2 regions of the Sphaerisporangium cinnabarinum genome follow, and region 2 is predicted to be linked to the other one. Evidence: riboswitches for the same ligand, from Rfam matches in the RefSeq annotation. Region 2 holds a riboswitch; the other holds the start of a gene.

Region 1 (15,424 bases), on a different contig from region 2:
TCGTCGTGCTCGTCGTCGTCCTCGGCGGCCTGCGGGCCGGCCTGGTCCCGCTGCTCTCCGCGCTCGCCGCGATCGCGGTCGCGCTGCTCGTGCTCAGCGGGCTGCTCGGCGTCGTGCCCGTCAACGAGTTCGCCGTGAACGTCGTGACGCTCCTCGGCCTCGGCCTCACGGTCGACTACTCGCTGCTCGTGCTCGCGCGCTTCCGCGAGGAGCGCGCCGCGTCCCCGGGCCTCCCGCTCGACGAGCTCGTCGGACGCACCCTCGCGACCGCCGGCCGGGCCGTGCTCGCCTCCGGCCTCGCCGTCGCCATCTCGCTCGCGGGGCTCCTCCTGCTCGGCGACTCCCTGCTCTCCGGCATGGCGGTGGGCGGCGCGATCGTCGTGCTCGTCGCGACCGCCGCCGGGCTCACGCTCGTCCCCGCGCTCGTCGCCACGTGGCACCGCGCGATCCCCGCGCCGGGTGCCCGCACCTGGTCCCACCCGTGGACCGGCCGCGGCGGCGCCGGCACGCTCGGCCGGCTCGCGCGCACCGCGCAGCGCCACGCCGTGCTCGTCAAGCTCGGCGCGACGGCGCTCCTGCTCGCGCTCGCCGCACCTCTCGGGTCGCTCACGCTCGGCAGCTCGGAGGTCCGCTCGCTGCCCGCCGACGCCGAGGCGCGCCTCGCCGCCGACGCCACCACCTCCCGCTTCGCCGACCTCGGCGTCGCGCCCGTCACCGTCCTCGTCGAGGGCCCGGTCGACGACCCGGCGGTGACCGACCTCCTCGACCGTGCCGCCGCCCTGCCCGGCGTCGAGGACGCCATGCAGGACACCGGCTACCCGCCCGAGGTCACCGTCGTCGACCTCACGCCCGACGTCGGCCCGGACGGCGACGCGACGGCCCAGGCGGCGCAGGACCTCGTGCACGCCGTGCGCGCCCTCGACACCGACCTGGAGGTGCGGGTCGCCGGACCGGCCGCCGAGGTCGTCGACACCCAGGAGCACCTCGCGCAGCGGCTCCCGCTCGCCGCCGGGGTCGTGGTGCTCGCGACCTTCGTGCTGCTCTTCCTGCTCACCGGCTCGCTCGTCGTGCCGCTCAAGGCCCTCGTGCTCAACCTCCTCACGCTCGCCGCGACGCTGGGCGTCCTCGTCTCCGTGTTCCAGCACGGCGTGGGCGCCTCGCTCCTCGGGTTCGAGCCGTGGGGCGCGCTCGACGTCACCACGCCCCTGCTGGTCGGCATGCTCGTGTTCGGCCTGTCGACCGACTACGAGGTCTTCCTGCTGTCCCGCACCGCGGAGGAGTGGCGCGCCCGCACGCCCGGCGAGGACCCGCGCGTCGCGAACGACCGGGCCGTGCTCCGCGGCATCACCGCGTCCGGCCCGGTCGTCACGACGGCGGCCGTCGCCATCGGCATCGTGTTCCTCGGGTTCGCGGCGGGCGAGCTCGTCGCGATGAAGGAGGTCGGCGTCGGCATGGCCGTCGCCGTGCTCCTCGACGTCACCGTCGTGCGCGGGCTGCTGCTGCCCGCGACGATGACGCTCCTGGGCCGGTGGAACTGGTGGCCCTCCTGGCGTGGGGGAGAGCCCGCGCCCGCCGAGGGAGAGCCCGGGTCGGCCGAGGTGGAGCCGCGGTCGGTCACACGTCCCGCATGACCTCGGCGACGAAGCGCGCGGAGCGCTCGCGGAGGCCGTCGACGCGGAGCTCGACGAACAGCTCGCGCATCGACTCGTCGTCGCCCATCTCGGTGCGGGTGGGGGCCCGGCGGACGTTCTGCGAGCAGAGGAACTGCGTGCAGATGAGGGTGCCGACGGTGTTGCCGCGGCGCCCGGCGGCCCCGGCGCGGCGCGCCACGTAGAGGCTGACGTCGTCCGTCACGACGACGTCCTCGCACCACGCGCACACCGCGCGCTTGCGCCGTCCGCCCGTCTTGGCGTCGGTCGAGCGCAGCAGGACGCCGCGCGGCTCGCCGTCGACCTCCACGACGGCGTAGGCGAGGAGCGGGGCCTTGCGGTCGCGCCACCCGAGGTAGTCGAGGCGGCCCCAGTCGAGCGTGTCGAGGTCGGGGAGGGTCGCCTGCGCGGCCTCGCGCTTGGACGCGTTGACGAACGACGCGCGGATCTGCTTCTCGGTCAGGGGGTTCATGGGTTCGCTGCTTCCGTGTCAGGACGGTCCGCAGCCCGGCGGGCGTGCACGACGACGCGTGCTCGCCCGGGCGCACGACGGCGCCGCCGGGGGCGGGAGGACGGCATGCCCACAGCCGTCGCGTCGTGACCGGCGCGGCCGGGCGACGACGGGGTCGTCGGACGGCGGTGCGCCCCGGAGGGAGACGGGCGTCGGGTACGACGGCCCGCGGCCCGGTGGTCTCAGCGAGTGACGGTGCGGGGGGAGAGGGCGCCCGAGCAGGCCGCCATGGCCACCTCGCAGCCTGCGGTGCCGTGCATCCGCGTCTCCTCGTCCCGTGCGGCGCGCCGTCGGCGCGATCCTGACTCGTGGTCGTGCCCGTCCGGCACGATGGACGGCTGCCCTCGGCAACCGTCACCCTCGATGGTGCGCCTCGGCACCCGCCGTCGTCAACGTGATTGCCGCCCGGGCCGCCGCGCACCGCTGGCTCGACCGGCCGACGCCGTCCCTCAGGACGTCGCCCAGACGCCCAGCTCGTTGCCGCTCGGGTCGAGGAAGTGGAACCGGCGGCCGCCGGGGAACTCGTACGGGCCCTCGACCACCTCGCCGCCCGCGCTCCGGACGGCGGCGAGCGTCTCGTCGAGGTCTGCCGAGAACAGCAGGACGAACGGACCGCCGCGGGTCACGTCGCCGGACTCGGCCAGGCGCAGACCGCCGGCCTCGTCCGCGCCGGACTCCGCGGCCGTGCGGATCCCGGCGTACCCGGGGCCGTAGGGGACGAACTCCCAGCCGAAGGCCGCGCCGTAGAACGCCTGCGCGGCGGCGAGGTCGGTCACGGGGAGCTCGACGTAGTCGATCGAGTGGTGGATGCCGTGCGCGTGCGTGCTCATGCACCCATCGTGACGTGGGCCACCCACGGCCGACGCGCGGGTGTACCGCAGGCACCACCTCGGCGGGTGGTTCCCGGTGACCTTCGGCCTCGCCCGGGTGACGAAGTGCCGGGCCCGGCGAGCGGGTCGCCCGGCCAGACTCGGAGGTTCCGCCGTCCACCGTCCGGGAGGAACTCCGTGCCCGTCGCCCTGCCGTCCCCGTCCGAGACCGCCGCACCCGCCGGGGAGCGGCTGGTGTCCGTGGAGGTGGTGGTGCCGTCCGGGGTGTTCTGGACGGGGGAGGCGCGCAGCGTGACGGTCCCGGCGGCGTCGGGCACGCTGGGCATCCTGCCGCGGCACCAGCCGGTCGCGGCGTCGCTCACGGCGGGCCGGGTGCGTCTGCGCACCCCGGACCGTCCGACGGCCGAGCTGCGGATCGGGGGCGGGTTCCTCGTCGTCGACCAGGACGAGGTGACGATCCTCGCGGACGACGCGACGTGGGTACGGGCTCGCTAGCCCGCTACGCGGGGTCGGTCGTCGTCCCGAGCTGCACGACGACGACCCGGTGCCCGTCCGGGTCGTGGACGTGCGCGAACCGGTCGCCGGTCTCGGCGTCGGCGTCGGGCCCGACGAACGGCTCGACCCCGGCCGCGGCGAGGCGTGCGAGGGTCGCGTCGAGGTCGTCGACGTAGAGCACGAGGTTGGGCAGGCCGTGCCGCACGAGCGGGGCGCCGCCCTCGGGGAGCGGCACGAGCCACAGACCGGGCTCGTCGACGCGTCCGGGGCCGACGTGGAGCAGGGGGAACCCCTCGGTCTCTCCCTGGAACAACGTGCGGAAGCCGAACCCGTCGGCCCAGAACGCGGCGCTCGCGTCCAGGTCGTGGCACAGCAGGACGGTGCGGCCGATCGTCGTCGTCATGGGCCCGAGCCTAGGACCTGGTCCGACGCCGGACGCGGGCGGTGCTCGGATGCGGCCGCGCCAACCGACGCGAACGTCAGCCGGGCCATCCGTTCGCGCCGAGCGCGACCACCGCCGGAAGCGATCGTCGCATTCCTGAGCGTCCGATACCCTTCACCTGCTGCCGCGGCACCAGGGGGGGTCATGCGACGCCGAGCACGAGCGATCACGGGGTGGATCAGCCTCGCCGTCGTGGCCTGCGGCCTCACCTTCTGGGCCGGCCGCGTGACGCTCACGACTCCCGAGGTCGAGACTGGGCCGACGTCTGAGCCGACGTACCGGGTGATCAACGAGTCGATCGGTCGAACGCTGTCCCTTCCCGTCACGGCGACGTGGGAATCTGTCCCCCTCGCCACTGGCGCGGGCTCCGGGACGGTCACCTCGATCGACGTGGCGTCCGGCGACGTCGTTGAGCCGGGGGACGCTCTGTACAGCGTCGATCTCCGCCCCGTCACCGTGCTCCACGGTGATGTGCCCGCTTTCCGTCAGATGAGCGTGGGTGTGAAGGGCGCGGACGTCCGCCAGCTTCAGGAGTTCCTTCGGGACTCCGGCTACCTGCGCGTACGGAGCGTCGGTGGCAGCTTCGGAGACGCGACGGCGAGAGCCGTGGCGGCATGGCAGCGGGACCTGGGCATCGAGGACGACGGGATCGTGCGTTCGGGGGATGTGCTCTTCGCGCGGGAGATACCGAGCCGCGTGACTCTCGCGGAGGAGATGCTCCCCGGGGCGCAGGTGGCTCCAGGGCAGGTGGTGGCTCGTGCGCTGGCGGCCGAACCCGTCTTCACCATGAAGCTCACGTCCGATCAGGTGTCGATGATCCCTGTCGATGCCACCGTGGCGATCCGGAGCAGTGACGGAGAATGGCGTGCCACGATCGGGTCGCAGACGATCTCGGACGACGGCTCTGTGGTGGCGCAGCTCGTGCCCGCCGAGGGTGACTCGATCTGCGGGAGCGGGTGCTCCGGAGTCCCGTACGGTCCCGATCCCGCAATCTTCGACAGCGAGGTCGCGATCGTCGCTCCAGCAGAAGGTCCGGCCGTGCCGCTCTCAGCGATCCAGACCCACGCAGACGGGACGGCCTTCGTGGTCCGGGCCGACGGTGAGCAGGTCGCCGTGACGATACGGACGGAGGGCGACGGACGCGCTGTGGTGGATGGCGTCGCGATCGGGGACGAGATCCTCCTGTTCGGTGTCGACGAGTCCGGGAATCAGGCGCCGGAGAGTGAGAAGGACACCTGATGGACGGCCCTGTGCTCGCGGTCGAGCACCTCACGTTCGCCTATCGGAAGAGGTCCGAGCCGATCATCGAGGATCTCTCGGCCGGTTTCCCGGCCGGGTCCGTGACGACGGTGACCGGACCCTCAGGCTCGGGGAAGTCGACCCTCCTGTACATCCTCGCCCTCATGCTCCGGATACGAGAAGGACGAGTCGTCTGGGACGGGCGCTCGGTGGCGCAGCTCGCTGACGACCAGCGCTCGCGGATACGCGCATCGAAGGTCGGGTTCGTCTTTCAGGATGCGATGCTCGATCCTGCACGGAGCATCCTCGACAACGTGTGCGAGGCGGCACTCTTTGCCGGGATGCCGATGTCTGCGGCTCGGTCCCACGCTCGCGAGCTTCTCGAGAGGTTCGGCGTCGAGCATCGTTCTGCGCATCGACCGGGGGAGATCTCCGGTGGTCAGGCGCAGCGAGTGGCACTCTGCCGCGCTCTGCTCACCTCTCCGAGCGTCGTGTTCGGTGATGAACCGACCGGAAACCTCGACGCCCGTTCCGCAGCGGTGGTGTGGGACGCGCTCGTCGCGCATGCCCGGAGCGGAGCGACCGTGATCGTCGCCACCCACGACGAGGCCTTGGCGGAGCGGGCCGATCACCGGCTCGTCCTGGGCTAGGCGGACACGTGGCGACCGGATCCTCGCTCGACCCCGCACCGAGCGACGTCAGAACCCCCGTACGGCTGCCGACCCCGCTGCCGGGTGCGCCCGCTCCCCGAGCGATCCTTCGGGACGGCTTGCGCACGGTCATCGCCCAGCCACTGCCGTCGGCGGTCGCGGCACTCGTCGTAGCCATCTCCTGCTTCGTCGTTCTCGCCACCACCGGGCAGTCCGTCGCGGCCGAGCAGGCGGTGCTCTCCCGCTTCGACGGTGCGGGAGCAAAGCTCGTCACTGCCTTCGACGCGTCAGGCGAGGCGCGCGTCCACGCGTCGAGCGTCCCTGCGTTGAGTACTCGTCCGGAGGTGGACTGGGTGATCGGACTGGGCCCTGTACGTGATGTCCGGAACGCTGACGCTCCTGCCCATGGAGGTGCTGGCGTCGCCTTGAGGACGCTCGTCGGCACCCTTCCGACGGGCATCCCGATCGTCGCAGGGAGGGCTCCGCGGGCCGGCGAGGTGCTTGTCGGGGTCGAGGCGGCGCGCTCCCTGGGGCTCGCGGACGGCGTCGGCAACGTCACCGATGGCGTGCAAGCCTGGCCCGTCGTCGGGGTTTTCGAGTCACGGGGTCCACTCGACACCCTGGACTCCGCAGCGCTGGTGACGCCAGAGGCTGGCGAGACGAGGGCCGGAGACCTGCGCTACGTCTACGCCATGGCGTCGTCCGTCAGCCACGTCAAGGATCTGGAGCGAGTGATCCCGGCGCTGATCCATGCCGAGGACGCTGCGGCGGTCACGATCGAGAGCCCCACCGGCGCCATCGCCCTTCGGCGGGTGGTCGAGGGCGAGATGGGTGATTCCGTCCGACGGATCATGGTGGTGGTGCTGGCCGTGGGGCTGGTGACCATTTCGGCCACGATGTTCGGTGCCGTGTCTTCTCGCCGAAGAGATTTCGGACGGCGACGCGCGCTGGGCGCGACACGGTCGGCGATCGTCGTACTCGTCATCGTCCAGTCGTTCACAGCAGCAGCCCTTGGTGTGCTCGTCGGTATCGGGGCAGCGAGGCTCTTTGCGCGACTGACGGCATCCGACCTGCCGGACGTGTCTTTCACGCTCGGGCTTGCTGGTCTGGCCATGACCACTGCGCTGGTGGGTGCGATTCCGCCCGCGATCGTCGCGTCGCGTCGCGATCCGGTCCGCGTCCTGCGGGTCCCGTAGCCGACCCCACGAAGCCGCGTGCGGCGCTCCGACGGGGAGAAGCGGCTGGTCAGGCCGCCCTCGCCCGTGCTGGACACCGCACGCGGCTTCCGGAACCGACGGGAAGCGACGTTCCACCTACTGGGGCGGGAACCAGGGTTCGGGGCAGTCCCTCCTCAGGGCGTTGTACTCCTCCTCACCGATCCCGCTGGCGAGGACCACGTCGTAAGGCGACCACCCGGCCGTCGACTCCGGATCATTCGCGGTCTCGACGTAGAGATCTCTGGTCGGAGGATCGCTCACCTCTTCGCCCTTGCTCTTCAGGCACGCCGCGACATCGAGCTGACGGTCGTAGAGGGTTCCGAGGAACTCCGGTGAGAGGGTGGTGGTGGGCGTTACCGGGTAGCCCATCTGGGTGTAGCACTCGTGCAGGTTCTCCCGGAACCGGTCGTACTCCGCACCCGTGAAGGGCTCCTTGATACCACCGTCGGGGGTGACGGTCTTGTCCCAGCCCGCTCCATCCAGACACGACTGCAGTGCCGCCTGAAACTCCTCCTGCTGACGAGCCTGTTCGGCCATCCACCCAGGGGGCTCCCACGGCGACGCATCGACCGATTGCCCCTGGCCGTCGACGCCACCGGAGCAGGCGCTGAGGACGAGCATCATCGCGGCAGTCAGGCCGGTCTGTACCCAGCGGTTCTGCGGCGTGCGGCGAGTTGCTGTCGCATCGCCCTCCAGAGTCCTTGTCGTCGCTCGTTCGTCAGCCGACGTCTCCACGATCAGCCGGTGACGCACGAGGACACGTTGCTCGAGACCAGGCGGGTCGCCAGGATACGGGCGGTCCCGTCCTGCACGTGGGTGTAGGTCGTGGAGGTGATGTTGTTCTTGTATCCCTTGTACCAGAGGTAGTAGCCGCTGCCCAGGACCAGTTTGTGATCCGTCTCTCCGGTCGTGCGCCCCTGGATGCGGACCTGGTCGCCGAGCCGGCAGTTCAGCTCCTTGTCCATGTACTGGTAGGTGACGGCGCTAGCCTGCCCGACGCCGACGAGCACGGTAGCGCCGACGACCGCGGCCGCGAGGGCCGCTCTCCATGAATTCTTTTGCATCGCGAATACTCTGCCAATCTCAGCGGGACGGCCTTGACGGTCAACGAAGGGAGCAGTTGGCATTGGTGCGCGGACCGTCGACCTCCCGCGCCTTCACGTGCCAGCTGAAGGTTCCCGTGGCGGTCGAGTACGTCGTCGACGTGACCCAGTTCTTCCAGCCCTTGTGCCAGATCGCGCTGTTGACCTCATGGGTCGTGTCGCCGAGCGTCCGGCTCTGAACCATCACGCGATAGTTCGTGTTGCAGTAATCGCCGACCCCGCCCTTCGACGCGGCGTTCGCACCCGCCGGCACGAGCGCGAGCGCACATGCCATCCCGATCACCAACACGACACGTATTGCTCTGGAATTCACTCCGGCCCCCTGGAAGAAGTGGAACTTTTTCGCGGAGCATAGCGCATCCCGAATCGGGCGACCAGCACCCAGGTCCGGCCGTGGTCGATCAGCATTCGTCTCGACATCGAAGACGTTTTCGGCATGCGGGCCTCAGGATGGTATGGCACTGAATTGCGGTGAGGCATAAGTGCTGAATCGTTGAACTAATCCTCCGTGCTCGGGGGCGCGACTCCTTCCTCGAGAAGTCAGGCGCGTGCTGAGTCGTGTCAGGGCGGGCCGTGGGGGATCGCCATCCATCGTGGGTCTGAATCCGCTTCGTCGGTGTACCGCACGGGCGCGCCCGCGCCGTCGGGCATACCGTGGACGGCATGACGACCGACGGCGGCATCCGCAGCACGATCAGCGAGCTCGTGGCGCAGGAGCACCGGCTCCGGGAGCAGCTCGCCCGGGGCGAGATCTCGGGCCCGCAGGAGCAGGAGCGGCTCCGCGCGATCGAGGTCGAGCTCGACCAGTGCTGGGACCTGCTGCGCCAGCGCGGCGCCGCGCGCGAGTTCGGTGGCGACCCCGATGCGGCGACGGTGCGAGACCCCGGTACGGTGGAGAACTACCTGGACTGATCGCCGACGGCGACGTCCGGCTCCCGTTCCGACCTCAGAAGGAGAACTCCATGACCACGTCCAGCGAGCAGGCGGCGCACAGCCCCCTCCCCACCGGGACCGAAGGGCGCGACATCCCCGGTCACGCGGGCGCGGTCGCACGGTTCGTCGTGGCGTTCGCGCTGTTCGTCGGCGGGCTCGTGCTCATGGGGTCGGGCATGTCCGGCGTCGACGGCGGCGTGTGGCTCTTCGTGGGCGGCCTCGCCGCGGCGACGCTCGCGTTCGCCCTCCCGATGGCGGGCACGGGCACGACCGAGCGCTGACACCCTCGACACGGAGGCCGGGTCCCGACGGAACCCGGCCTCCGGCGTCTCCGGGGGTCAGCCGAGCGTGGCCCGGACGGCCTTCGCCGCGGTGACGAGGTGCTCGAGCGACGGCACGGTCTCCTCGTAGCGGCGGGTCTTCAGGCCGCAGTCGGGGTTGACCCAGACGACGCGCGGGTCGATCGACTTCACGGCGAGCTCCAGCAGCTCGGTGACCTCCTCCGTCGAGGGCACGCGCGGGCTGTGGATGTCGTAGACGCCCGGCCCGATGCCGCGCGAGTACCCGGCGTCGCGCAGCTCCGGCACGATCTCCATGCGCGAGCGCGCCGCCTCGACCGACGTCACGTCGGCGTCGAGGCCGTCGATCGCGCCGATGACCTCGCCGAACTCCGAGTAGCACAGGTGCGTGTGGATCTGCGTCGCCGCCTCCACGCCCGACGTCGCGAGCCGGAACGACCCGACGGACCAGTCGAGGTACGCCGGCTGGTCCGCGCGGCGCAGCGGCAGGAGCTCGCGCAGCGCGGGCTCGTCGACCTGGACGATCCCGACGCCGGCGGCCTCGAGGTCCGCGATCTCGTCGCGCAGCGCGAGGCCCACCTGGTTCGCGGTGTCGCCGAGCGGCTGGTCGTCGCGCACGAACGACCACGCGAGGATCGTCACGGGCCCGGTGAGCATGCCCTTGACGGGCTTCTCGGTGAGCGACGCCGTGTACGCGGACCACTCGACCGTGATCGGCGCGGGCCGCGTGACGTCACCCCACAGGATCGGCGGGCGGACGCAGCGCGACCCGTACGACTGGACCCAGCCGTTCGCCGTGACGGCGAACCCGTCGAGGTGCTCCGCGAAGTACTGCACCATGTCGTTGCGCTCGGGCTCGCCGTGCACGAGCACGTCGAGGCCCAGCTCCTCCTGGATCGCGACGACGCGCGCGATCTCCTCGCGCATCGCGGTCGTGTAGTCCGCGTCCGACAGCTCGCCCTTCGTCCACAGCGCGCGGGCGCGGCGGATCTCCGGCGTCTGCGGGAACGAGCCGATCGTCGTCGTGGGCAGCGGCGGCAGGTTCAGGCGCTCCTGCTGCGCGGCCGCACGCTCGGCGTAGTCGCCGCGCGCGAAGTCCGCGTCGGTCAGCGCGGCCGCGCGCTCCCGCACCGCGGGCACGACGACGCCGCTCGCCTCCGCGCGCGACGCCACCGCCGCACGGGACGCCTCGATCTCCTCCGCGACGGCGTCGCGACCCTCCGTGAGGGCCCGGGCGAGCGTCGCGACCTCGCCGACCTTCTGGTCCGCGAACGCGAGCCAGTCGCGCAGGCGCGGGTCGAGCGTCGTGCCCGACGCGGTGCCGGGCTCGGCGAACGTCTCGTCCTCCACGTCGTGCGGCACGTGCAGCAGCGACGTCGACGTGCCGACGGCGACCGCGCCCAGGTGCGCTCCGGTCGGGTACTGCTCGATCAGATCGAGCTTCGCGGCGAGGTCCGCCCGCCACACGTTGTGCCCGTCGATCACGCCGAGGACGAGGGTCTTCGTCCCGAGCCCCTGGGGCAGGCCGTCGGGAAGGTCGGCTGCGACGCCGTCGAGCGCGATCGCCTCGATGTCCGTGTCCGACAGGACGGCCAGGAAGTCGTGATACCGGCCGTCGGGTCCAGGCGAGGTCTCCAGCCGACCGTACGGCGCCGCGACGAGGATGGCGGGCCGCACGTCCTCTGCCGAGCCGGGGATCTCTCCCGACCCGGAGGTCTCCGTGGGGAGCGGGCCCGGGTTCGGCACCGGGCGGAGGTCGGTCGCGAGCGCGCGGTATGCCCTCTCGACCGCTTCGGTGAGCTCCTCGGCGTTCGCCGGGTCGGTGACGAGGATCGGCTCGTCGAGCTGCACCCACGGCGCGCCGGTCGCGGCGAGCGCACGCAGCAGGTCGGCGTAGGCGGCGACGACGTCGTCCAGACGATCGAGCGGCGAGTACCCGGCGGGCGCGTCGTCCGCGGCCTTGGACAGCGCGAGGAACGTCACCGGCCCGACGACGACGGGCCGCGTCACGACGCCGGCCTCCTTCGCTTCGACGAACTCGCGGACGACGCGGTCGTCGACGAACCGGATCGGGGTGTCCGGGCCGATCTCGGGCACGAGGTAGTGGTAGTTCGTGTCGAACCACTTGGTCATCTCGAGCGGGGCGTCATCGCCCTGCCCCCGGGCCACGGTGAAGTAGCCCGCGAGGTCGAGGCGGCCCGCGTCGTCGACCAGCGACGCGAACCGCGACGGCACGGCACCGAGGGACGCGGCGACGTCGAGCACCTGGTCGTAGTAGGAGAACGTGCCGGGGACGGACGCGTCGTCGGCGCCGAGGCCGAGCTCGACGAGGCGGCGCACGGTCGCGAGGCGCAGCCCGCGGGCCGTGGCCTCGAGCTCCTCGGCCGACGTCTTGCCGGCCCAGAACGCCTCGACGGCCTTCTTCAGCTCGCGGCGGCGCCCGATGCGCGGGTAGCCGAGCACGGTCCCGGCGGGGAATCCGACCGGGTTCTGGGTAGGGGAGGGTACGGAAGTGGCCATGATCGAAACCTCTTGCTGGTCCGGAGGACCGGTCAGACGGGCGCGCCGTGCGTGGCGGCGCTCGTCGGGGGCAGGGAGGTGCCGGTGACCCACGGCCCGCTGGCCAGGTCCGGGACGAGCGGGGCGGCGGCGGCGCTGGCGCCGCCCCCGGTCCCGCCCGACCCGCCGCCGAGGTGGACACCCTCGAGCAGGTCAAGAGCGGCGCGGTGCTTGTTGAACGTGTACACGTGCAGACCGGGCGTGCCCGCGTCGAGGACGCGCTGCGCGAGGTCGACCGAGTACGCGATCCCGTAGGCGTGCTGCGCCTCCGGGTCGGGCAGGGCGTCGAGCGCGTCCAGCAGGTGCTGGGGCGCGCGCACGCCCGTGAGCTCCTCGACGCGACGGAGCCGCGCGGGCTCCGTCGTGGGCAGCAGCCCGGCGAGGATGGGGATCGTCACGCCGGCCGCACGGGCCTCGGCGACGAAGTCGGTGTACGACGACGCGTCGTAGAAGAGCTGCGTGATCGCGAAGCTCGCGCCGGCCTGCTGCTTCTGCCACAGGCGGCGCACCTCCTGGGTGCGGGTCGTGCCGGCGGCGGGATTGCCGTCGCAGAACGTCGCGACGGCGATCGTCAGCGGCCGGGCCGCGCCGCGCAGCGCGACGGCCGGGTCGGACGCGCAGCGCGACGCCTCGACCTCGCGCAGCAGGGCGACGAGCTCGGTCGACGACCGGACGCCGTCGGGCGCGGGCTGCCAGTCCGGCTGGTCGCGCGGCGGGTCGCCCCGCAGCGCGAGGAAGCTCCGCACGCCCTCGTCGAGGAAGTCGGTGATGACCGACTCCACGTCCTCGCGCGACGCCCCGACGCACGTGAGGTGCGCGATCGGCAGCACGGGCGTGCCCTGGAGCAGACGTCCGACGACCTGGCGCGCGGTCGCGCGGTCGGTGCCCGCGGCGCCGTACGTCACGGACACGAAGTCGGGGTGCGTCGCGACGAGACGGCGTGCCGTCTCCCAGAACTTCGGGGCCGCGTCCGGTCGGCGCGGGGGCATGAGCTCGAACGACACCGTCGGCCGCGGACGGCCCGGACGGTGCGCGAAGGATGCCTCTGAGGTCATGCGTCACTCCATCGACCCTGGCGTTAGCACCTTTGTCCTCGGGAGGCTTCCGTCGGCGGGTTGCTGCGGTGTCGTCGAGCCAGGACTCTCGACCGCTCTGGATGGTTGCCACGATCCTACGACCCATCCGACATGCGGTCGAGAGCGCCCGCCAGGTGAGATGCGGAGGGTCGTCGGCGCTCCCGGTGCGACGAGTCTCAGGCCCTCCGGCGTTCGGGCACGTGCAGACGGCGGAGGAACCGGTCGGTGCGCAGCGGCGGGCCGCGCCGGTCGAGGAGCGACACGACGACGACGGTCGCCGTCGCGAGCGGGATGGTCCACGCGGCGGGCTGGGCGAGCAGGGCGCGCACGACGCCGGGTACGCCGTCGGCCGTGTCGCCGGACGGGCTCCCGTACCCCGCGGCGACGAGCGCGGACGACGCGAGCAGCGCCGTCGCGCACAGGACGGCGCCCACGACCATGCCCGCCACCGCGCCGCGCGCGGTGAGGCCGCGCCACCACACGCCGAGCAGGATCACGGGGGACAGGGCCGACGCCGCGAAGACGAACACCGTCCCGACGCTCGTCACGAGGCCCTGCGGGATGGTGACGAGCGCGAACGCGAGCGGGATGAGCGTGCACGCGACCGCCGACCAGCGGAAGGACCGCACGGTGCCGCCGAACAGGTCCTGGCTCACGACGCCCGCCAGCGCGACCACGAGCCCCGACGACGTCCCGAGGAACGCGGCGAACGCCCCGGCGACGACGAGCGCGGCGAGGAGCTCGCCGCCGAGCCCGGGCACGAGGCGGGTCGGCAGCGCGAGGACGACGGTGTCCGCCACCCCGGGCGCCGCGAGGTCGGGCGCGACGACCCGCGCCACGAGCCCGAGCGTGCTCGACACCATGTAGAACACGCTGATCATGACGAGCACGACGACGGTCGTGCGGCGGGCCGAGCCGCCGTCGGGCGAGGTGTAGAAGCGCACGAGGACGTGCGGCAGGCCGGTCGTGCCGAGCAGGAGGGCGAGCAGGAGCGAGACGGTGGCGTACGCGTCGAGGCCGCCCGGCCCGGCCTCGTGGGGGAACACGGCGGCGGGGTCGAACGTGACGACGGCGCCGCCGGGCTCGAACGCCCCGCCGAGCGCCATGAGCACGACGACGAGCGGCACCGCGAGGGCGGTGAGCTTGACCCAGAACTGGAACGCCTGGACGAACGTGATGGAGCGCATCCCGCCCGCGGCGACGACGGCGCTCACCACGACCGCGATCCCCACCGAGCCGACCCACGGCGGCACCGGGGCCACGCTCGTGATGACGAGCGCCGCCCCGTGGAGCTGCGGGACCACGTAGAGCCACCCGATGACGAGCACGAGCACGCTCGTCACGCGGCGCGCGACCACGGAGTCGAGCCGGGCGTGCACGAAGTCGGGGATCGTGTACGCGCCGCTGCGCCGCAGGGGGCCCGCGACGAACAGCAGGACGAGCAGGTAGCCCGCCGCGTACCCGACGGGGAACCAGAACGCCTCCGCGCCGGACAGCAGCACGAGGCCCGAGAGCCCGAGGAACGTGCCCGCGGACAGGTACTCGCCGCTGATCGCCGACGCGTTCCAGACCGGCCGCACGGTGCGCGACGCGACGAAGAAGTCGCTCGTGGTGCGCGAGATCCGCAGGCCGTAGAACCCGATGAGCCCGGTCGCGAGCAGGAGCAGCGCGATCGCGACGAGGGGCAGCGCGCTGGTCACGGCGCACCGCCGTCGTCGGGGCCGGGCTCGTCGGGCGTCACTCCCTCGGCGAGCGCGCGGTACCGGCGCTCGTTGCGCGCCGCCGCGACCGCGAAGACGACCGCGAACGCGACGATCACGGGGTAGAAGCCGTACGCGTGCACGAGCCACGGCAGCGGCACGCCGAGCACCACGACGTCGTCCAGCGCGGGCACGCCGCTCATCGTCACCGTGAGCAGCGTGACGACGGCGAGGAACGACGCCACGCACGCCAGCCCGAGCCGGAGCTGGGCCCGGACGAGCCCGCGCGTGTACGCGGTCGCGGCGTCGTCCGGTTCGCCGGTCCGCGCCGTGGCCGACGCCGCGCCGCCCCGCGGGGCGGAGCCCTCACCGGGGCCGGGGCGAGGGCCGGGGCTCGCGGCGGGGACGTCCGTGGACCGGACGCGCACGCGCGCGTCGCGGCGCGGGTCGGTGCCCGTCACGGCGCACCCCGGTGCGGCCCGAGGAGCGCCTCGCGGACCGCGGGCACCATGCGGCGGCTCACCGGGACCTCGTGCCCGGCGACGACGAGCGCGGGCTGCGCCCCGCCGAACCGCGCCGCGGTCACGGCCGCGCGGTCCACGAGGTACGACCGGTGCACGCGCAGGAACCCCGCGGGCGCCCACCGCTCCTCGAGGTCGGAGAGCGGCTCGCGCACGAGGAACTGCTCGGTGTCCGTCACGAGCCGGGAGTAGTCGCCCTG
Region 2 (15,424 bases):
GTGCACCTCGACGCGCGGACCGGGGCCTCCGGCCTCCGCCGCCGCGGCGACCGCGGCCTCGACGAGGCCGGCGCTGGGCGTGAGGCCGCCCGTCGCGCCGAGACCGACGCACAGCTCGACCCGGCGGGCATGCACGGCTGCGGCCACGCGGACGCCGTCGGGGTCCTGGACAGCGAGCTCGAGGGCCACGTCGCGGGCCGCGGTGCCCTCGAGGTGGGTGGTCGTCATGGCGCTCTCCCGTCGTCCGGTCCGGCGGCCGTCGCGTCGCACGACCCGCACGACGGCGGCCGTCGGCCAGGGTAGACGACTCCGGGCAGCGCGTCGGGCGCGGGGCTCAGGCCGACGTCGGCCGTCCCGCCGCGACGGCGGCGAGGCACGCGGACCGCAGGGTCGCGGCCACCTCGTCCGGGTCGCCGAGGTACCCCGCGACCATCGCGCCGTCGCGCAGCATCATGAGCTGCGCCGCGGTCGCGTCGGCGTCCGCGACGCCGACCGCCGCCGCGAGCCGCGCGAACACGTCCCGCGTCCAGCGCCGGTGGCGGTCCACGACGACGCGCACCGGGTCCTGCGGGTCGGGCGTCTCCGCCGCGGCGTTGATGAACGGGCAGCCGCGGAAGCCCGGCACGCAGCTCACGGCGCCGATGGCGCCCGCGAGGGCGCTCAGCGCGTCGAGCGGCTCGGTGTCGCGCAGCGCCTCGTCCACGACGGCGCGATCGCGCGCGGCCTGCTGCTCGAGGTATGCGACGACGAGGTCGGACTTCGTCCGGAAGTGGCGGTAGAACGTGACCTTGGTGATGCCGACCTGCTCGATGATGCGGTCGGCGCTCGTCGCCCGGATGCCCTGGGCGTAGAAGAGCGCCGAGGCGGCCTCGAGGATGCGGCGGCGCGTGTCCGCCGCGGTGACGCGGCCCGTCGCCCCGGACGTCGGCGAGTCGTCGACCATGGCCCCCTCCTTCTATCCGCCCCTTGCGCGCGGTCGGCCGCCAGTCTAGGTTCTTCGATGTAGACGTACTAGTAACTCTACGTCGCACCACGACTCTCGAAAGGCACCTCGATGGCTGACACCCTCTACACCGCCGTGGCCACAGCGACCGGAGACGGCCGCGCCGTGTCCGACGACGGCCAGCTCGACGTCACGCTCGCCGTCCCGCGCGCGATGGGCGGCCCCGGTGGTGGGACCAACCCGGAGCAGCTGTTCGCGGCCGGGTGGTCGTCGTGCTTCCACTCGGCGCTGAAGATGGTCGCGGCGCAGCGCAAGGTCCCCGTGACGGACTCGGCCGTCGTCGCCGAGGTCGACCTCGTCCCGAACGGCGACGGCGGCTTCTCGCTCGGCGCGACGCTGCACGTCGAGCTCGGGGGCGGCGTCACCCAGGACCTCGCCGAGGAGCTCGCGGAGGCCGCGCACGCCGTCTGCCCGTACTCGCTCGCGACCCGGGGCAACATCCCCGTCACGGTCCGCACGACCGTCGCGTAGCGCACCCGCGGCACCCCGCCGGGGCCGGCTCGCGGATCGGTCCCGCGTACCGGCCCCGCGGGTCGGGCCGGCGGGTCGGGCCGGCGGTTCAGTCCAGGCAGAACTCGTTGCCCTCGACGTCCTGCATGACGATGCAGGACTCGTTCTCCTCGTCCGCGACCAGCACGCGCACGCACGTCGCGCCGAGCGCCACGAGCCGGTCGCGCTCGGCCTCGAGCGCGGCGAGGCGCTCCGCCCCCACCAGTCCGGTGCCGACGCGCACGTCGAGGTGCACGCGGTTCTTGACGACCTTGCCCTCGGGGACGAGCTGGAAGTACAGGCGCGGCCCGACCCCCGTCGGGTCGCTGCACGCGGACCAGGCGTCCCGCTCCGCGGCCGGGAGCGCGGCCTCGGCGTCGTCCCAGGTGGCGAAGCCCTCCGGGGGCGGCACCGGGACGTAGCCCAGCACCTCGCACCAGAACCGGGCGACACGCCGTGGCTGCGCGCAGTCGAACGTGACCTGGACCTGCCTGACCGTCGCCATCCGGCCACCCTAGTCGCCCGACCCTTCTCGGCCGGAGGGCTTTTCGCGGGCGCACGACGGCCGCCGGTGCCACCGCTCTGCGCGGGGCACCGGCGGCCGTCGTCGTGCGGCTCGGGTCAGATGACGCCGAGCGCGAGGATCGCGTCGGCGACCTTGGTGAAGCCCGCGATGTTGGCGCCGAGCACGTAGTTGCCGGGGGTGCCGTACTCGTCGGCCGTCTCGACGCAGCGGTCGTGGATGCCCGCCATGATCTGCGCGAGACGGTCCTCCGTGTACTCGAAGGACCACGCGTCGCGCGACGCGTTCTGCTGCATCTCGAGGGCCGACGTCGCGACGCCACCCGCGTTGGCGGCCTTGCCCGGTGCGAAGAGGACGCCCGCCTCCTGGAGCAGCGCGACGGCGCTCGGCGTCGTCGGCATGTTCGCGCCCTCGGCGACCGCGACGACGCCGTTCGCGACGAGCTGCTTGGCCGCCGCCTCGTCGAGCTCGTTCTGCGTCGCGCACGGGAGCGCGACGTCGCACGGCACGTCCCAGATGGACCCGTCGGTGACGACGCGGGCACCGGGCCGGCGCGCGGCGTAGTCGGCGACGCGCCCGCGCTCGACCTCCTTGATCTGGCGCAGGAGCTCGAGGTCGACCCCGGCCTCGTCGACGACGTAGCCCGACGAGTCGGAGAAGGCGACCACGTTCGCGCCGAGCTGCTGTGCCTTGGCCGTCGCGTAGATCGCGACGTTGCCCGAGCCCGAGACGACGACGCGGCGCCCGTCGAGCTCCTGCCCGCGCGTCTCCAGCATGTTCTGCGCGAAGAGGACCGTGCCGTAACCCGTGGCCTCCGTGCGGACGAGCGAGCCGCCCCACGAGATGCCCTTGCCCGTGAGGACGCCGGACTCGTACCGGTTGGTGATGCGCTTGTACTGCCCGAAGAGGTAGCCGATCTCGCGGCCGCCCACGCCGATGTCGCCCGCGGGGACGTCCGTGTTCTCGCCGATGTGCCGGTAGAGCTCGGTCATGAACGACTGGCAGAACCGCATGACCTCGCCGTCGGACCGCCCGCGCGGGTCGAAGTCGGAGCCGCCCTTGCCGCCGCCGATGGGCATGCCCGTGAGCGAGTTCTTGAAGATCTGCTCGAAGCCGAGGAACTTCACGATGCCGAGGTAGACCGACGGGTGGAACCGCAGGCCACCCTTGTACGGGCCGAGCGCCGAGTTGAACTCGACGCGGAAGCCGCGGTTGATCTGCACGCGCCCGGTGTCGTCCACCCACGGGACCCGGAAGATGATCTGGCGCTCCGGCTCGCACACGCGCTCGAGGACGGCGGCCTCGACGTAGCGCGGGTGCTTGCGCAGCACGGGGCCGAGCGAGTCGAAGACCTCGCGCACGGCCTGGTGAAACTCGGCCTCGCCGGGGTTGCGACGCAGGACCTCGTCGTAGACGGACTGCAGTCGGCTGTCCATGGGTACTCCTCGTCTGACGCGGGCGGAACTCCTGCTGACGGTACGCCTGTGCCAGAAGCTCCCGTCACACCGTCTCACTCCGCGCGCACCGGCACGGGCGGCCGCGGGGCCGGGTCGGCCCGCACGAGGCGGCACCGGGCGGCACGAGGGGCACCGGCGACGACACATCCGTCCACCCACTGAGAAACCCTACCGATCCGGTGCAGTTTCTCGGGGCGGTTGCTATACCCGTCCCCAGGTCACGAGCGCCAGCGCCAAGCCCCGGCTCGCTGGCCGGCAACCCCCTGTCACGGCGGGGTGCTCCGGGAGATGACCAGGCCGGGCCCGGCCTGCCCCGCCACCGGCGAGGACGGCCCGCCCGGCAAGCGTGATCGACGACTACTGCGAGGTGCACATGACCCACCACCCCACCCACCCGACGGTGCTCGCCGTCTCGGGCAACCCGCGGCCCGGCTCGCGCACGCTCGGCGCCGCCGAGACGGTCGCGCGCCGCGTCGCCGACCTTCTCGGCACGGCCGACGTCGCCACGGTCGACCTGGCGCCGCTCGCCGGCGAGGTGCTCGCCGCCGACCACCCGGCGGCCGACGCCGCCCGCGCGCAGCTCGCCCGGGCGACGGTCGCCGTCGTGGCGACCCCGGTCTACAAGGCGTCGTACACCGGGCTGCTCAAGGCCTTCCTCGACCTCTACGGCCCCGACGGGCTCGCGGGCGTCGTCGTGGTCCCGCTCGTCGTGTCCGGGAACCCGGCGCACGCGCTCGTCGGGGAGGTGCACCTGCGACCCGTGCTCGTCGAGCTCGGCGCCGTCGTCCCGACCCGGTCGCTCACGGTCACCGAGCCGCAGCTCGCGGACCTGGGACCGGTCGTGGACGCGTGGCTCGCGCGCGAGGGCGACGCCCTGCGCCGCGCCGCGGCACCGCTCCCCCCGGCGGGGAACCTCCCGTCGGCCCGCACCGACGAGGCCGTCGCGGACGCGTTCGCGGGGATGGCCCGATGACCGCCGAGCTCACCCACCTGGAGGCCCTCCTGGCCGAGCAGGACGAGCCCCAGCTCTCCCCCGACGAGTACAAGGCCGTGTTCCGCGGCCACCCCGCGGGCGTCGCCGTCGTCGCGCTCGAGCACGACGACCGCCTCGTCGGCTTCACCGCGACGTCGGTCATCTCCGTCTCGGCCGCGCCCCCGCTGCTCGCGTTCTCGCTCGCGTCCACGTCGTCGTCGTGGCCCGCGGTCTCGACGGCGCGCACGCTGACCGTGAGCTTCCTCGCCGACCACCAGGACGATGTCTCGGCCCGGTTCGCGACGAGCGCCATCGACCGGTTCGCGGACGGCGGCTGGTCGCGCCTGCCGACGGGCGAGCCCGTGATCGACGGCGCGCTGTCGTGGGTGCGCGGGCGGGTCGTCCAGCGCACGCCGGTGGGCGACTCCTATCTCGTCTCGCTGCGCGCGCTCGGGTCGAGCGTCGGCGCCGCGCCCGGGGCGCCGCGCGGGTCGGCGGCGTCGCCGCTCGTCTACCACGACCGCACCTACCACCGGATCGGCGACCACTCCGCGCTCTGAGCGGCGGACGGGCGAGGGGCCCGACGGCGGTCGTCCCGCCGTCGGGCCCCTCGTCCGTCCCGTGCCGCCCCTCACGGGTGGTCCGTCACCAGCTCCAGCCGCGCGCGCTGAGCTCGAGCTCCTCGCGGAACCGCTCGTCGTCGCCGGTACGGAAGCCCGCGCGCAGGGGTGCGTCCGCGACCGGGAGCCCCGTGAGCCGGCAGGCCTCGCGCAGCAGCGCGTCGTAGGCGCCCTGGACCGCGAGGTAGTGGTGGGCGCGCGCGTAGACGTCCGGGTCGGCCTCGATGCGCCGGAGCTCCGCGGCGAGCGCGGTGAGCCGCACCTGCAGCGCGAGCGTCGTGAGCGGGTCCGGTGCCGCCGCGGCACGACGGCGACCGCCCGCCCGGTGGCTCGGAGGTCGCCCGGCGCGGCGCAGCACCCACCACGCGGCGGCGGCGGTGCACGCCGTCGCGCACCAGATCATGAGCAGCCACGACATCGGAGCCGACCTCTGCGCGGGGAGACCCACAGGACCTCTCCAGTCTAGGTCTCCCCAACCCCGCGAGGCAGGGTGGGCGGCCCCTTGTCCTCGCCGCCGCCCGCGCGGCGGGTCAGCCGTCGAGGAGGTCCGGCTGCGGGTGCCGCACGCCCTGGACGGCGGCGCGCGGGATCGCCGCGCCGATCGTCGCGACGTCGTCCGGCGTGAGCCCGACCGTGGCCGCCGCGACGTTCTGCTCCAGGTACGCGACGCGCTTCGTCCCCGGGATCGGGACGACGTCGTCGCCCTGCGCGAGGAGCCACGCGAGCGCGAGCTGTGCGGTCGTGACGCCGTGCTCCGCGGCGAGCTGCTCCAGGGAGCGCACGAGGCCGCGGTTGTGCTCGAACGCCTCGCCGGCGTACCGGGCGTGGGCGCGGCGCACGTCGTCCTCCGCGAAGCCGTCGGTGGCGTCCACGGTCCCGGTGAGGATGCCCCGGCCGAGCGGCGAGAAGGGCACGAAGCCGACCCCGAGCTCGCGCAGCGTCGGCAGCACCTCGTCCTCCGGGTCGCGCGTCCACAGCGAGTACTCGCTCTGCACGGCCGTCACGGGGTGCACGGCGTACGCGCGGCGCACGGTCGCGGCGGACGGCTCCGAGAGACCGATGCCGCGGACCTTCCCGGCCTCCACGAGGCCAGCGAGCGCGCCGACCGTGTCCTCGATCGGCACCTGGGGGTCGACACGGTGCAGGTAGTACAGGTCGAGCCGGTCGGTGCCGAGGCGGCGCAGGCTCGCGTCGACCGCGGCACGGACGTACTCGGGGCGGCCGTCGACCGGACGCCCGTCGGGGTGGCCGCCCGCGGGCGGGAGCCCGAACTTCGACGCGAGGACGATCTCGTCCCGGTGCGGCCCGAGGACCCGGCCGAACAGCTCCTCGTTGCGGCCGTGGCCGTAGACGTCGGCCGTGTCGAAGAGGGTCACGCCGAGCTCGAGCGCGCGGCGCAGCACGGCCTCCGCCTCCACGGCGTCCGCGGGGCCGTAGGCGTCGGTGACGGACATGCCGCCGAACCCGACGGCGGAGACGGCGAGCGCCGCCCCGCCGGTGCCGAGCGTGCGCGACGGGAGGGTGCCGGGGGCGGGGGTCCGGGAGGTGTCGGTCATGGCCCCAGCGGACCACCGTGCGCCGCCCGGGGCAAGGGCGGACGCCGTCCTCTCACCTGGCGAGAGGACGTGACGCGCCACGCTGCGGCTCGGCGCGTGACGAGCCCCGCCGCAGGTCAGGCACGCCTCTCCTTGCTGGCGGGCGCGCGGAATGCCCCCTAGTCTGGAATCGTTCAAGTGAACGGCACCGACGGAAGCCGGGTGACCGCCGCACGATTCCGGGCGACCCCCGAGAGAGCGAGGAGCACCATGTCCGCACCCACCATCCACCGCACGACGGCCCGCTTCGAGGCGTCGGAGAAGCTCCGCGCCCACCTGCAGCGCGTGCTCGTCGCGCTCGTCGACCTGCACGTCCAGGGCAAGCAGGCCCACTGGAACGTCACGGGCCGCGGGTTCCGCGACCTGCACCTCCAGCTCGACGACGTCGTGGACGCCGCGCGCGAGCACAGCGACACCGTCGCCGAGCGCATGCGCGCGCTCCAGGTCGTGCCCGACGGCCGCACCGAGACCGTCGCGACGACGACGGACCTCTCGCCGTACCCGGCCGGCCTCGTGTCGGTCGGCGACACGGTCGACGCGGTCGTCGAGCGCATCGCGCAGACGGTCGAGGTCGTCCGCGCCGTGCACGACGACGTCGACGCCGAGGACCCGACGAGCGCCGACATCCTGCACGAGATCATCGCGGACCTGGAGAAGCAGGCCTGGTTCCTCTCCTCGGAGAACCGCGAGGCCTGATCCGTCCCGCCTGCCCCGGCGCGCGCCACCGCGTTCGGCAGCTCCGGTCGAGATCGGCACGCGCAGGTGCCGAACCCGACCGGAGCTGCCGACCCGGGACGGGGTTGCCGACCTGTCAGGCCGCGGCGGCCTCGGCGGTAGCGGCGTCGCGCTTCGCGACCTCCTCGCGGACGACCGGGATGACGTAGCGACCGAAGTCGACCGCGTCGTCGAGCAGGTCGTAGCCGCGGGCCGAGATCACGCGGACGCCGAGGTCGTAGTACGCGAGCAGCGCCTCGGCGACCTGCTCGGGCGTGCCGACGAGCGCGTTGGAGTTGCCGGCGCCGCCGGTGGCCTTCGCGGTCGCGGTCCACAGCGCGGTGTCGAAGCGGTCGCCCTGGGCGGCGATCTCGAGCAGCCGCTGCGAGCCCGCGTTCTCGGGCTTGTCGATCGGGTGCCGACGGCTGAGCTGTCCCCCCGCGGCGGCCTTGCGCGCCTCGATCCGGTCGAGGATGCGGTGCGCCTTCTCCCAGGCGAGCTCCTCGGTCGGCGCGACGATCGGCCGGAACGCGGCGTGGATGCGCGGCGGCGTCGTGCGGCCCGCGGCGGCGGCCTCGGCGTGCACGCGCGCGATCTGCTCGGCGGTGCGGTCGAGCGGCTCGCCCCAGACGGCGTAGATGTCGGCCTCGGCCGCGCCGACGCGGAACGCGGCGTCCGACGACCCGCCGAACGAGATGGTCGGGGTGCGGCCCTCGAACGGCTTGGCGTCGAGCACGAAGTCGTCGAAGTCGTAGAACGGGCCTTGGTGGTCGAAGGACTCGGCGCTCGACCAGGCCTGCTTGACGATCTGGATGTACTCCTGGGTGCGCGCGTACCGCTCGTCCTTCGTCAGCGTGTCGCCCTCGCGCCCCTGCTCGTGGTCGTTGCCGCCGGTGATGAAGTGGACGGAGAGCCGCCCGCCGGAGAGCTGGTCGAGCGTCGCGAACGTCTTGGCGGCGTACGTCGGGTAGGACACGTTGGGCCGGTGCGCGAGCAGCAGCTCGATCGACTGCAGGCGCGCGGCGGTGTAGGCGGCGAGCGCGGCGGGCTCGGGGCCGGAGGATCCGTACGCGAAGAGGACGCGCGTCCAGCCGTTGTCCTCGTGCGCGCGCACGAGGCGCTCGAGGTAGGCGGGGTCGAACGCAGCGGTCGTGCGGTCGGTGGTCTCCGACGCGTCGTTGGTCGTGGCGATGCCGAGGAACTCGACGGGCATGAGGGTCTCCGTGGTGTCGGTGCGGGTGGTTCGGGGTGCGGGTTCGCGGACCGGACGTGCTCGGCGCAGCGCGGGCGTCGGCTCAGGGGGCGGCGGGCGCCGTCGGCTCGGAGGACGGAGCGGGCCCGTCGACCGGGTCGGACGCCGGGAGCCCGGCGTCCTTCCACGCCGGGAACCCGCCGTCGACGTGCGAGACGTTCGTGTACCCGCGCCGGGCGAGGGCCTCCGCGACGGGACCGGAGCCGTTCGGCGACCCGCACACGACGACGACCGGCGTGTCGAGCGAGACCACCGGGGCGTCGGCGGGGCCGAACAGCGCGTCGAGGTCGTCCCGGTCGGCGAGCGTGGCGCCGGGGATCTCGCCGTGCGCGGCGCGACCTCCGGCCGAGCGCACGTCGATCAGCAGCGCGCCGTCGGCGACCTGTGCGGCGGCGTCGGCCGCGGTCCGGAGGGGCGGGGTCGTGGTCATGGGTGTCTCCTTCGGGTGAGGTCGCGAGATCGACCCGCACGTCCGAGGTCGACCCTCCGCGGGTCGCTCGGGAGACGCGCGGGTCGATCCCGCGTCAGCGGGTGGTGGCGAGGGCGGGTGCGACGTCGGGGGTGACGGCGGCGCGTGCGGCAGCGTCGGCGTCGGCGCCGCCCGCGAACCAGTGCTCGGCGAGCAGCGCGAACGAGCGGCGCGCGTCGTCGGCGTCGTGGGTCGCGGTGGTGACGAGCAGCTCGTCGGCGCCGGTCGCGCGGCGCAGGGTCTCGAGCCGCCGCACGACCGTCTCGGGGTCACCGACGATGCGCGTGTCGACCCGGTCCGCGACGAGCGCGCGCTCGGACTCCGGGCGGTCCTCCCAGGCGGGCGACGTGCCCGGCTCGGGGTAGGCGATCGCGCCGTCGGCGCCGCTGCGGATGGAGAGCACCCAGTCCGCGAACGGTGTCGCGAGCTCGCGGGCCCGTTCGATCGTGTCGGCGACGAGCACGTCGGCGGACACGACCACGTAGGGCTCGGCGAGCACGCCCGGCCGGAAGGCCTCGCGGTACGCGGCGACGGTGTCGAGCGTCGCCGACGGCGCGACGTGGTAGTTCGCGGCCAGCGGCAGCCCGAGCTCGCCCGCGACGCGCGCGCTCTCGCCGGCGCTCGACGCGAGGACCCACAGGTCCCAGTCGGCGCCCTCGACGGGCGGGCTCACGTACGGCGTCCCGCGCTCGTCACGGTAGGTCCCGGCGCGCAGCCCGAGCACGAGCTCGAGCTCGTCGCGGAAGCTCGCCGGGGTGCGCGACGCCCCGACGATCCGCTTCTGCGCGAGGATCCGCTCGCGCAGCACGGAGTCGTTCACGTCGGCGGGCGGCGCACCGGGCACGTACAGCCCGTCGACGACGCGGGGCCCGGCGGCGGGCCGGGCCCGCCGCGGCGGCGCCCCGGCCCCCTTCTCCCCCGTCGGCGGCGTGAACGCCCGGCCGAGCCCGAGGTCGACGCGGCCCGGGTGGAGCGCGGCGATCGTCCCGAACTGCTCGGCGGCGACGAGCGGGCTCGTCGTGCTGAGCAGCACGGCACCGCTGCCGACGCGGATGCGCTCGGTCCGGGCCGCGACGGCGGCGGCGAGCACCGCGGGCGACGCCGAGCCGACGCCGGGCGACAGGTGGTGCTCGGCGTACCAGACGCGGTGGTAGCCGAGCCGGTCGAGGTCGCGCGCGAGCCCGACGGCGCGGCGCACCGCGTCCTGGCCCGTCGCCCCCTCGGGGACGATCGCGAGGTCGAGCACGGACAGCGGGACGCGGCCGGACGCCGGTCGCGTCCCGCCGGGGGCGGCGGTCGGGTGCGGGTGCTGGTGGGACATGGCTTCCTCTGGTGGGGTGCGGTGGCTCGGGGCGACGCGGTCGCGCACGGGGTCGCCGGGCTACTTGGACGGGAACCCGAGCGCGGCGAGCGTGGTGCGCAGGTGGGCGCGCCCGCGCAGGGCGCCGGGGACGCGCAGGCGGTCGACGACGCGGTCGCGCCAGCCGCCGACGAGCCCCTCCTCGCGGTAGAAGGGCGCGATGCGCTCCTCGTACGCCGCGACGTGCTGCTCCTGCCCGACGGCGCGGTAGCGCTCGGCGTGCAGGACGGCGGCCTGCGGCAGCCGCGGCTTGACCCGTTCCCCGCCCGCGGGGTCGGGGTGCCCGACGACGAGCCCCACGACCGCGACGACGCCCTCGGGCAGGCCGAGCTCGGCCGCGACCTGGGCGGGGTGGTTGCGCAGCGCGCCGATGTACACGGTGCCGAGGCCGAGCGACTCCGCCGCGACGACGGCGTTCTGCGCGGCGAGCGCGGCGTCGAGGAACGCGACGACCGTCGTCTCGAGGTAGTCGGTCGCCTCGAGCCGGACGCCCTCGCGCTCGCCGAGAGCGCGGGCCCGCGCGACGTCGGCGAGCCAGACGAGCAGCAGCGGCGCGGTGCGCACGTGCTCCTGGTCGCCCGCGAGCGCCGCGAGCCGCGCCTTGCGCACGGGGTCGGTGACGGCGACGACGCTCCAGAGCTGGAGGTTCGACGACGTCGGGGCGGACTGCGCGGCGGCGACGAGCGTCGGCACGACGTGGTGGGCCAGCAGGTCGGGGCGGTAGCGGCGCACCGTCCGGTGGCCCAGCTGGGTCGCGAGGACGGTGCCGGGACGGTCCGCGGCGGGTTCCAGGCCCGCGGTCGCGCCGGGCGCGACGTCCTCGACCGCGGCGGAGTCGACGCCGTATCGCGCCGCGAGCGCGGCGCGGGCGCCGTCGGTGTCGCGGGACGGCGCGGGGAGCGTCCCGGGGTCCGCGGCGGGAGCCGGGGCGTCCCCGGCGGCGGGTGCGGGAGCGATCGTCATGAGGCGGTCCTCTCGGGGAGTGCGGCGAGGCGGGCGAGCGCGAACCGCGCGGCGGCGGTGCCGCCGTCGGCCAGCGAGCCGGGGGCGGTGGCGAGGTCGGCGAGCACGCGCCCGACGGCCGGGGCGAACTTGAAGCCGTGGCCGGAGAACCCGGCGCCGACGACGACCGGGCCGCGGCGGTCGAGCACGAAGTCGTGGTCGGGCGTCGTGGTGTAGGTGCAGCTCACGGGGACGTAGGCGTCGGGGTCGAGGCCGGGCAGCCAGGTGCGCACGTAGTCGCGCAGCGCGGCGAGCTGGCCCGGCTCGGGCCGGTAGGAGCGCCGGTCGGGGTCGACGACGGGGCCGACGCCGTGGAAGCCGACCTTGACGCCCTCACCCGGGGTCGCGAGCCCGTAGACGCCGCTCGGCCACGCGGTGCCGGGACCGACGTCGTGCGTGAACGCAGGCCACCCCGCGGGTGACGTCCCGGGGGCGAGCGCGAAGTGGGCGGGCTGCTCCTGCGTGACGACGAGCGGGAGCTCCTGCCCCAGCAGGCCGCCCGCCGGGGAGCCGAGCAGACCCGCGCTCCACGCCCCGACGGTCACGACGACGACCCGCGCGACGACGTCGGCGCCGTCGGTGACGACGCGCACGCCCTCGGGTACGCGCTCGACGTGCCGGACGGCGACCTCGTGCCGGACGTCGGCGCCCCGCGCGGCCGCGGCCCCCTGGAGGGCCGCGACGGCGCGGTCGGCGTGGAGCCGGCCGGCCGTCGCGACCTCGTGCAGCACCCGGCCCTCGAACCGCAGCCCCGGCCAGCGCTCGGCCGCGGCCGCGGGGTCGAGCCACTCGTGCTCGATCCCCCGGGCCGCGAACGCGGCGCCGATCGCGTCGGCGCGACGCTCGGCCGCGCCGTCGCGACGCCCGTGGCTCACGCCGCCGGTGACGTCGAGGAGCGCGGTCCCGGTCTCGTCCTCGATCTCGCGCCAGAGACGCAGCGCCTCCTGCGCGAGGTCGAGGTACTCGGGCTCGGCGTAGGTCGTGCGGTAGATGCGCGACGTCCCGTGCGAGGCGCCGTGCGCGTGCCCGGGAGCGAAGCGCTCGAGCAGCACGACGTCGCGCCCGCGCCGCGCGAGCTGCCACGCGGCGGCCGAGCCCATGACGCCGCCCCCGACCACGAGGTGGTCGACGTGCTGGGTGCTGGTGGTCATGCGCGGGTCACTCCGTCTTCGGCAGGCCGGGCGGGTTGGTCTGCGACTCCTCGACGGCCTCGGACTCCAGGCCCCACCGCTGGAGCACCTCGAGGTACGTGCCGTCCTCGATGGCGTGGTTGATCGCGGCGGTGATGGCCGGGGCCGCCTCGTTGCCCTTCTTCGTGGCGACGGCGATCTGCGCCGTGTCGGGCCAGCCGCCGTTGAGCGTGCCGACGACCTTGAAGTCCTGCGGGGAGATCGCCGCCTGGTACGCGAGCGACGCGTTGGGGCCGACGTACGTCTCGATGCGCCCGGACTGGAGCGCGAGCAGGACGTCGGAGAACTGCTCGTAGTACTCGGGGCCCTGGACGGGCTCGAGGCCGTCCTCCTGGTTGAGGCGGTCCCACTCGAGGACGATCTTCTCCTGGTTCGTCCCGGAGCCGACGGCGACGACCTTGCCCGCGATGTCCTCGCGTTTCGTGATCGACGTGATGTCGGAGTCGGCGCCCACGAGCCAGCCGAGCTCGTCGTTGCGGTACGTGGAGAAGTCGATGGTCTCCTTGCGCTCCTCGGTCACCGTGACGTTGGAGATCACGGCGTCGACGTCGCCCGAGCCGAGCGCGAGCGGCCAGTCGGCCCAGGCCTTGACCTCGAGGCGCAGGTCCTTGCCGAGCGCGTCGGCGACGAGCTGCGCGATGTCGGTCTCGTTGCCGATGGGCGTCTCGTCGTCGTCGGCGAGGAAGCCGAGCGGGGGCGCGGAGCCCGCGGAGATCGCGACGACGAGCTCGTCCTTGTCCTTCCAGGCGTCCGGGAGGAGCGCGACGGCCTCGGCCGACTCGGTGGTGCGGATGCGGTCCTGGTCCGGGCTCGTGCTCACGTCGAGGGCGTCCGAGACAGACGTCGTGCTCTCGTCGGTCGCCGCGCCCTCGTCCGCGGCGGCCGGGGCGTCGGTGCTCACCCCGGAGCAGGCCGCGAGCGCCAGCAGGGGCACGACGGCGAGGGCGGCGAGCGCGCGGGGGGCGCGGGCGCGGGTGGTCGTTGCGGTCACGGGAGACCTACCTCTCGGGTGGTGCGTCGGGGTGACGCGGGGAGTGCGGGTGTGCGGGACGGCCGGTCGGCCGGTCGCGGGTGACGACGGTGGGCGTCGCTGGAGGTCGGTGGTTCAGAGGACCTTCTGGAGGAAGGTCCGGGTGCGGTCGTGGCGCGGGTGGTCGAGCACCTCGGCGGGCGTGCCCTGCTCCACGACGACGCCGTCGTCCATGAACACGACGGTGTCGGCGACCTCGCGGGCGAAGCCGATCTCGTGCGTGACGACGACGAGCGTCGTGCCGGTGCTCGCGACGTCCTTGATGACCTCGAGCACCTCCCCGACGAGCTCCGGGTCGAGCGCCGAGGTGGGCTCGTCGAACAGGAGCACCTTGGGCCGCAGCGCGAGCGCACGGGCGATGGCGACGCGCTGCTGCTGCCCGCCGGAGAGCTGGCGGGGTCGCGCGTCGGCCTTGTCCGCGAGCCCGACGCGCTCGAGCAGCGCGCGGGCCTCGGGCTCCACGTCCTCGCGACGGCGGCGCTGCGCGGAGACCGGCGCCTCGACGACGTTCTCGAGCGCCGTGAGGTGCGGGAAGAGGTTGAAGCTCTGGAAGACGAACCCGATCTGGGTGCGCTGACCGAGGATCTCGCGCTCCTTGAGCTCACGCAGGGTGTTGCCCTTGCGGCGGTACCCGATGAGCTCGCCGTCGATCGAGATGAACCCCTTGTCGACCTTCTCCAGGTGGTTGATCGCGCGCAGCAGCGTCGACTTCCCGGAGCCGGACGGGCCGAGCACGACCGTCACGGACCCGGGCGGGACGGTGAGCGACACGTCGCGCAGCACCTCGAGCGTGCCGAAGCTCTTGTGGACGCCGTGGATCTCGACGAGCCCGGCGGTCGCGACGTCGGCGGTCATGCCGCACCTCCCGACGTGCGCGCCGTGCGGGTCAGGACGCCCACCCGGGCGCGAGCCGCGTACGCGGGCGGGACGGCGTCGGGCACGGGGCGGCCGGAGAGCCGCGAGGCCCAGACGAGCACGGTCCACCGCGCCTTCTGCAGCGGGGTCGGGGGCAGCGTGCGCACCGCGCCCTTCGCGTAGTGCCGCTCGACGTAGTACTGCACGACGGTGATCAGCGTGGTGAGCACGAGGTACCAGATCGACGCGACGATGAGCAACGGCACGACGCGGCCGTTGCGGCCGTAGATGACGCTGACGATGTAGAACAGCTCGCCGTACGCCAGCACGTAGACGATCGACGTGCCCTTGAGCAGCCCGATCACCTCGTTGACCGCCGTGGGGATGATGGAGCGCATCGCCTGCGGCAGGATGATGCGGCTCACCTGGCGGCGCTTGGGGATGCCGAGCGACGCGGCGGCCTCCTGCTGCCCCTGGTCGACCGAGAGGATCCCGGCGCGCACGATCTCGGCCGAGTACGCGGCCTGCGGGAGCCCGAGGCCGAGGATCGCCGCCCAGAACTTGTCGATCACGGACAGCGTGTCGAAGTACAGGAACTCGGGCCCGAAGGGGATGCCGACGCTCAGGTACGGGTACAGGTAGGCGAGGTTGTACCAGAGCAGGAGCTGCAGCAGCAGCGGCACGGACCGGAACACCCACGTGTACGTCCACGAGACCGACTGCAGGAGCGGCGAGCGCGACAGCCGCATGAGCGCGAGCACGGTGCCGAGCGCGAACCCGACGACCGACGCGACGAGCGTGAGCCGGATCGTCGCCCACGCGCCCTCGAGGATCGAGGGCCAGGTGAGGTACTGCGCGACGACGCCCCACTCCCAGCGGTCGTTCGTCACGA

The links. A riboswitch is a leader RNA that binds a small molecule or an ion and turns the genes downstream of it on or off. The one in region 2 is predicted to bind S-adenosylmethionine.
Region 1: linked by a shared signal. The riboswitch ahead of ACZ4MO_RS17730 (methylenetetrahydrofolate reductase) and the one ahead of ACZ4MO_RS02445 (NAD(P)H-dependent oxidoreductase) in region 2 are both predicted to bind S-adenosylmethionine.

The regions. Positions count from the first base shown of each region.
Region 1 covers NZ_JBVHRG010000013.1:54,169-69,592, reverse strand. The annotation lists gene ACZ4MO_RS17800 (efflux RND transporter permease subunit) at 1-1,631, shown strand, start outside; gene ACZ4MO_RS17795 (FBP domain-containing protein) at 1,615-2,121, opposite strand; gene ACZ4MO_RS17790 (VOC family protein) at 2,610-2,990, opposite strand; gene atpC (ATP synthase F1 subunit epsilon) at 3,168-3,485, shown strand; gene ACZ4MO_RS17780 (VOC family protein) at 3,490-3,888, opposite strand; gene ACZ4MO_RS17775 (peptidoglycan-binding protein) at 4,153-5,166, shown strand; gene ACZ4MO_RS17770 (ABC transporter ATP-binding protein) at 5,166-5,816, shown strand; gene ACZ4MO_RS17765 (FtsX-like permease family protein) at 5,825-7,012, shown strand; gene ACZ4MO_RS17760 (hypothetical protein) at 7,130-7,657, opposite strand; gene ACZ4MO_RS17755 (hypothetical protein) at 7,771-8,097, opposite strand; gene ACZ4MO_RS17750 (hypothetical protein) at 8,138-8,419, opposite strand; gene ACZ4MO_RS17745 (DUF2630 family protein) at 8,800-9,048, shown strand; gene ACZ4MO_RS17740 (hypothetical protein) at 9,099-9,350, shown strand; gene metE (5-methyltetrahydropteroyltriglutamate--homocysteine S-methyltransferase) at 9,408-11,888, opposite strand; gene ACZ4MO_RS17730 (methylenetetrahydrofolate reductase) at 11,921-12,982, opposite strand; SAM riboswitch class I at 12,988-13,090, opposite strand; gene ACZ4MO_RS17725 (sodium:solute symporter family transporter) at 13,180-14,703, opposite strand; gene ACZ4MO_RS17720 (heavy metal transporter) at 14,700-15,164, opposite strand; gene ACZ4MO_RS17715 (LytR/AlgR family response regulator transcription factor) at 15,161-15,424, opposite strand, start outside.
Region 2 covers NZ_JBVHRG010000001.1:541,419-556,842, reverse strand. The annotation lists gene ACZ4MO_RS02470 (copper homeostasis protein CutC) at 1-228, opposite strand, end outside; gene ACZ4MO_RS02465 (TetR family transcriptional regulator) at 335-943, opposite strand; gene ACZ4MO_RS02460 (organic hydroperoxide resistance protein) at 1,055-1,474, shown strand; gene ACZ4MO_RS02455 (VOC family protein) at 1,563-1,997, opposite strand; gene gdhA (NADP-specific glutamate dehydrogenase) at 2,114-3,451, opposite strand; SAM riboswitch class IV at 3,689-3,791, shown strand; gene ACZ4MO_RS02445 (NAD(P)H-dependent oxidoreductase) at 3,846-4,445, shown strand; gene ACZ4MO_RS02440 (flavin reductase) at 4,442-5,005, shown strand; gene ACZ4MO_RS02435 (hypothetical protein) at 5,091-5,483, opposite strand; gene ACZ4MO_RS02430 (aldo/keto reductase) at 5,596-6,621, opposite strand; gene ACZ4MO_RS02425 (Dps family protein) at 6,871-7,356, shown strand; gene ACZ4MO_RS02420 (LLM class flavin-dependent oxidoreductase) at 7,472-8,587, opposite strand; gene ACZ4MO_RS02415 (rhodanese-like domain-containing protein) at 8,670-9,056, opposite strand; gene ACZ4MO_RS02410 (LLM class flavin-dependent oxidoreductase) at 9,151-10,416, opposite strand; gene ACZ4MO_RS02405 (nitroreductase family protein) at 10,477-11,418, opposite strand; gene ACZ4MO_RS02400 (FAD-dependent oxidoreductase) at 11,415-12,608, opposite strand; gene ACZ4MO_RS02395 (transporter substrate-binding domain-containing protein) at 12,616-13,638, opposite strand; gene ACZ4MO_RS02390 (ATP-binding cassette domain-containing protein) at 13,753-14,532, opposite strand; gene ACZ4MO_RS02385 (ABC transporter permease subunit) at 14,529-15,424, opposite strand, start outside.